One region of the Mesorhizobium sp. B3-1-7 genome, then DNA from elsewhere that is predicted to be linked to it. Evidence: predicted binding sites of a transcription regulator. Region 1 holds the regulator's gene; the other holds the start of a gene.
What was found. Region 1 encodes LexA, which represses DNA repair genes until DNA is damaged. Its sites were predicted from a motif close to TGTTCNNNNTGTGTTCNG; they were not measured.
Positions count from the first base shown of each region.

Region 2: a site for LexA is predicted at 1,748-1,765, ahead of parE (DNA topoisomerase IV subunit B). Genes of this name have one in related genera too.

Region 1 is NZ_VFTL01000005.1:80,900-84,108, forward strand. Features, by position in the region: gene kynU (kynureninase) at 1-517, opposite strand, end outside; gene lexA (transcriptional repressor LexA) at 967-1,701, shown strand; gene FJ417_RS05725 (ComEC/Rec2 family competence protein) at 1,742-3,209, opposite strand, start outside.
Region 2 is NZ_VFTL01000051.1:18,246-21,454, forward strand. Features, by position in the region: gene parE (DNA topoisomerase IV subunit B) at 1-1,682, opposite strand, end outside; gene cpaB (Flp pilus assembly protein CpaB) at 1,937-2,857, shown strand; gene FJ417_RS30355 (type II and III secretion system protein family protein) at 2,959-3,209, shown strand, end outside.

The sequences.
Region 1 (3,209 bases):
CGTGGTTGACCAACACCACCGCCACGCGTTCGTCGATCAGTTCCTCGATGCTCGGCGCGTCCACGCCAGCCAGGCGCAGGACAGTGTTCTTTCCGGTCGAGGTCACCCCTTCGGCCATATAGATATCGGTCGGAAAACTGTCGCCCTCGGCAACGATCACGGTTCGGTCCGGCCGCATCGCCATCGCCGCGTGCAGCACTTTGTAGATGTTGATCGACGTGGTGTCGCAGACCACGGTCTGGCCCGGCGCCGCGCCGATCAGGCGTCCGAGCCGGTCGCCCAGCTCGACCGGCATGTCGAACCATCCATCCTTGTTCCAGGCACGAATGAGGTCATGCGCCCACTCCTCGGCAGCTGCCTTGCGCAACTCGTCGAATGCGGCGTGCGAGGCCGCTCCCAACGAATTCCCGTCGAGGTAGATCACCCCCTCCGGCAGGACAAAGCGATCGCGCAGGGCGCGCAGCGGATCCGCTGCATCCATCGCCTCGGTCTCGGCGAGATCAGGAATTCCCCCCATCATGCTGCCGCCTCCATTTCGGCATGGCGCCTCTCACGGCTGGCCAAGGACGGTTGTCTCACCACCGTCCGTGCCACGGCAAGAACCTTCTGCGCTATGTTAGCTGGTCCATAGACGGCGAAGACCATGGATCGGAATCATTGCCGAAGTTGGCATTTTGGGTCCGTTTCGTTCACGGTGAAGCACGTTCGCGCAAGAGCCGAAGCAATCCCGCCCGCGCCTTTGTGATGGTGTTGGACCGCGCTTCAGCTTAAGGAGGGCCGCATAATCGAGCGGAATCAATGACACCGCTGACCTGACTCGGCCAGGTATCCCTTGGATGCAACATTGTTTCCGAAGCCTCAACAAATTCACTAAACTTTAAACGGTTGCGGAACACAACTGGAACAGATAGTGTTTGTTCTGGGTTTGTTTTTCTGATTCCGGTTTCAGAACCCAAGGGGGCCGCCATGCTGACGCGCAAACAACATGAACTGCTGATGTTCATCCATGAACGCCTCAAGGAGAGCGGGATTCCGCCGTCTTTCGACGAGATGAAGGAAGCGCTCGATCTGGCCTCCAAATCGGGCATCCATCGGCTGATCACGGCGCTGGAAGAACGCGGCTTCATTCGCCGGCTGCCGAACCGGGCGCGCGCGCTTGAAGTGCTGCGGCTGCCCGACTCGATCGCGCCTGGCCTGAATGCCGCGAGAAAGTTTTCGCCGAGCGTCATCCAGGGCGGCCAGGGCAATCTTGGCCGCCAGGTCAAGCCGGCGGCGCCCTCTCGCACGCCGACACCCAGCAATGACGACGACGCTGTTTCGGCCGTGTCCATTCCGGTGATGGGCCGCATCGCCGCCGGCGTGCCGATAGACGCTATCCAGCACCAGACGCATTCGATCTCGGTGCCGCCGGACATGATCATGGGCGGCGAGCATTACGCGTTGGAGGTCAAGGGCGACTCGATGATCGAGGCCGGCATCTTCGACGGCGATACCGTCATCATCCGCAATGCCAACACGGCAAGCCCGGGTGAGATCGTGGTGGCGCTGGTCGACGATGAGGAGGCGACCCTGAAGCGTTTCCGCCGCAAGGGTGCCTCGATCGCGCTCGAAGCCGCCAACCCGGCGTATGAGACCCGTATCTTCGGACCGGACCGGGTCAAGGTTCAGGGTAAGCTCGTCGGACTCATCCGCCGTTACTGAGCAGAACCGCGCGGCGGTCTTCGCCGGAACTGCGTGCCACCTATTCTGTAGGCTGCGGCGCGACCGCCGGCTTTTCCGGTCGTTGATAGGGCGGCAGCCCCCTCGCCTCACGCGCGTATTTCCGCTGCTCGTGCCAGGGTCGGTACGGTTCTTCGACCGCGTAGCGAACGATTGGCCGCGCGGTTGCCGATTGCGGATCGAAGAAGATGGCGGCGCTGCCGTCGCGTGCCAGTTGCCGCTTGGTGACGACAAGCACGCGCGGATCGCGGCATGGGTTGTAGGCCGTGGCGTCGTCGATGACGATGAGGTCGGCGAAACCGCAAGCAGGCCGGGCGCTGGCGCGATTCTCGGTGAGCGCGACGATGGCGCCGGAAGGATGCCGGCCGATGCAGAGGTCGCCGATGCAGTAGAAGGGCGAGCCGGGCGGCAGGTCGACGGGATCGGCGATGTCGAGGGCGTCTTTAGCGAACGTCTCCGGCGGTACGATTTCCTCGGCTTTCAGCGCCCGTTTCCAGTTGTCCGTGGTGAACTCGTTGGAGCGCGTGCGGTTGATGGCAAGCTCGCCGCCGCCGATCGGCATCGCCACCAGATGCGCGTCCTCCGAGACAAGCACATCCGGGGCGCGGACATGCGGAATGGCCAGCAGCGCGGCGAGCGCGAAGGGTACGGCGGCAAGCCTCAGCCAGGTGGTGGCCATCGTCGCGATGACCAGCGCGACCGTCGCCAGCAGCACCGACTGGATCGAGATCAGCCCGACGGCGTCGACCGGTGAGCGCTCGGAGATCCACGCCGAAATGGCGATCATCGCCGTCAGGCCCTTGCCCATCACATAAAGGAATGGGCCGTCGAAGCCGAAGGGCATGGCCAGCGCGCTCAACACGGCAAACGGCATGACGATCAGTGAGACGATCGGCATGACCGCCAGATTGGCCAGCAGGCTGAGCGGCGACACCCGCTGGAAGTGCCAGATCGCAAACAACAATGTCGCGCTGCCCGCGATGAGCGATGTCACGGCGGCACCACCCACTCCGATCGCCAGTTTTCGCGATAGGAAGCCGAGGAACGAACGCTTTGCCGGCGGCGCGGTCGTTTTGCCGGCGCGATAGTCGGCAAAACCGGCATAGGCGCCGACCAGCGCGGCGGTGGCGGCGAAGGACATCTGGAAGCTTGGGCCGACCACTTCGTGCGGCGAGACAAGGATAACGGCGATGGCCGAGATCGCCAGGTTGCGCATGGTGAGCGCCGCGCGGTCGAAGAGCACGGCGGCAAGCATCACGGCCAGCATGATGAAACTCCGCTCGGCCGCCACCACGATGCCGGAGATCACGAGGTAGGCGGCGATCGAGAGCAGCGCGATTCCAGCGGCATATTTCTTCACCGGTCGGCGCGACGAGAAATCCGGAAACAGCGCGAAGGCGCCGCGCAAAAGGACCATGATCGTGCCGGCGACCAGCGCCATATGCAGGCCGGAGATCGAAATGATGTGGTAGATGCCGGTCCGTCGCATC
Region 2 (3,209 bases), on a different contig from region 1:
TGATAGAAGAAGGTGATCAACAGCGAAGCGATGTGCGCGCCGTCGACGTCGGCGTCGGTCATGATGATCACGCGGTCGTAGCGCAGATCCTCGTCGCGGTATTTCGAGCGCGTGCCGCAGCCGAGCGCCTGGATCAGGTCGGAAATCTGCTGGTTGGCAGCAAGCTTGTCGTTGCCGGCGGAGGCGACGTTGAGGATCTTGCCGCGCAGCGGCAGCACCGCCTGGCTGGCGCGGTCGCGCGCCTGCTTGGCCGAGCCGCCGGCCGAGTCGCCCTCGACGATGAAGATCTCGGCGCCGGCGGCGGCGTTCTGCGTGCAGTCGGCGAGCTTGCCCGGAAGGCGCAGCTTGCGCACCGCGCTCTTGCGCGAGACTTCCTTTTCCTGGCGGCGCCGCACGCGTTCGTCGGCGCGCGCGATGACCCACTCCAGAAGCTTCGAGGCTTCTTGTGGATTGTCTGCCAGCCAGTGGTCGAACGGGTCGCGAAGGGCGTTCTCGACGATGCGCATCGCCTCGATCGTCGCCAGCCTGTCCTTGGTCTGGCCGACGAATTCAGGCTCGCGGATGAACACCGACAGCATGCCGGCGGCCGAGATCATCACGTCGTCGGTGGTGATGATCGAGGCGCGCTTGTTGCCGATGAGGTCGGCGTAAGCGCGCAGTCCGCGCGTCAGCACGTTGCGGAATCCGGCCTCATGCGTGCCGCCTTCGGGGGTCGGAATGGTGTTGCAATAGGAGTTGAGGAAACCGTCGCCGCCGAACCAGGTGACCGCCCATTCGAGCGAAGCGTGGCCGCCCTGCTTGTCGCTCTTGCCGGCGAAGACCTCGCGCGTGACCTGGAATTCGTCGCCGAGCGTCGCCTTGAGATAGTCCTTCAGGCCGCCGGGGAAATGGAACTCCGCCTTGGCCGGCGTCTGGTCCTTTTCCTTGATCAGCGACGGATCGCAGGTCCAGCGGATCTCGACGCCGCCGAACAGATAGGCCTTCGAGCGCGTCATGCGGTAAAGCCGCGCCGGTTCGAAGGCGGCGCCCTTGCCGAAAATCTGCTCGTCGGGATGGAAGCGGGTTTTCGTGCCGCGGCGGTTGTGGACCTCGCCGAGATGCTCAAGACCGCTGACCGGGACGCCGCGCGAAAAACGCTGGCGGTAGAGCTGACGTCCGCGTGCGACCTCGACCTCGAGATGGTCGGACAACGCGTTGACGACCGAAACGCCGACGCCATGCAGGCCGCCGGAGGTCTCGTAGACCTTGGAGTCGAACTTGCCGCCCGAATGCAGCGTGGTCATGATGACTTCGAGCGCCGGCTTCTTGAATTTCGGATGCGGATCGACCGGGATGCCGCGGCCGTTGTCGGTGACGGTCAGGAAGCCGTCGGCGGAAAGCTCGACGTCGATGAAGGTGGCGTGACCGGCCACAGCTTCGTCCATCGAATTGTCGATGACCTCGGCGAACAGGTGATGCATCGCCTTGTCGTCGGTGCCGCCGATATACATGCCCGGACGGCGGCGCACCGGTTCCAGCCCTTCCAGCACCTCGATGTCGGCGGCGCTGTAGCCCTCGCTGCCGTCGCGGGCGGGGGCCGAACGCTTCGCGGCCTGCACGAGCGGATCGGCCGGGCGCGACGGCGCGCGCACCGGCTGTGCCGGCTTTTCCATCTTGCCGAAGAGGTCGTTGCTGTCGTCCATGCTGGGCCTAGCGTCCGGTAAAGCGAATCACGTCTCGATACTGCCACGCTTTTCGCGGGCGAACGAGTTCCTGTTCCGTTCAGGGATCAAACTGTCTCTTATTCTAAAACCATTCGATAACCAAGCCGGCCGAAATAGGGCGGTCGGCGTGCCCCGGTATTCCCGATTCTTTAACATTAACGCCTAGCGTGAGGCCCAACCAACAAAAGACCACGGGCGTCAGGGGTTTCGTTGTGAGGGGCAGGGCCATTACCATGATCGGCATCGCCGCCGTGTTCGGCGCGATTTCGATCTTTGCGGCGGATTTCTGGGTCAAGAGCCAGGCGAAGGCTCAGCCCGAGGTCAAGGTCGTCTCCGTCATGGCGCCGCAGCAGCCCAAGGTCGAGTTCAAGACCATCGTGGTCGCAAGCGCGCCGCTGCGCTACGGCATGGAGCTCGGACGGCCGCAGCTCGCCGAGATTCCGTGGCCGCAGGATTCCCTGCCGCAAGGTGCTTTCCCGACGATCGACAAGCTGCTCGCGGACGGCAGCCGGGTCGTGCTGTCGCCGATCGAGGTCAACGAACCGGTGCTGCTTACCAAGCTGTCGGGGCCGAATGGCCGCGCCACCCTTTCCAACATGCTGTCGCCGGGAATGCGGGCCGTCACCATCCGCACCGATGAGATCGCCGGGGTCGGCGGCTTCATCACGCCGGGAGACCGCGTGGACGTCGTGCTGACGCGCGACGCTGGCGATATCCAGGAAGTGTCCAAGAATGCGCAGGGCGCCGCCGGGTCGACCGTCACGTCCGAGATCGTCGTCTCCGATGCCAAGGTGCTTTCGGTCGGACAGGGCGCCGACGAGCGCAAGACCGAGCCGCAAATCGCCAATTCCGTGACCCTCGAAGTCACCAACGAAGGGGCGCAGAAAGTGGCGCTTGCCCGCACCGTCGGCACGCTGTCGTTGTCGCTGCGGTCGGCCGCCGACGCAACCGCCAGCAATGGCGGGCTTACGACCATCTCGTCCTTCGGCGGCTCGGTTGCCGCAAACGCGCAGGCGAGCGCCGCCTCGCTCGTCAATGCGATGACGAAGGACCAGGGCGAGCCGAAACTAAAGACGGTGATCGTGACGCGTGGTGACAAGGTCGAGGAATACAAGGTTCCTTCACGGGAACCGCCGCAGGAACTGCAGCAATAGCCGGTGGGGACCGGCGGGGACGGGGCAAGATGTTCGGGTTTGATGCATTTCGGACGACCGGGGGATGGCGTCTTCTCGGCGCGATAGCGCTGGCGGCGGCAATGCTTGGCGTCGCCGCGCCGGCAAGGGCTGGCAATGACGTCGTCTATGTCTCGGCGAACAAGAACGCCTCGATCAAGGTGGCCAAGGGCAAGCCGAAGACGATCATGACAAGCGCCGCCTTCTACCAGATCGTCATCGGCGATCCGGAGATCGCCAACGTCAATCCGCTGACCGACAAGTCCTTCTACGTGCTCGGCAACAATCTGGGCACCACCGGTATCGCCCTGTTCGACCAGAACAAGCAGCTTGT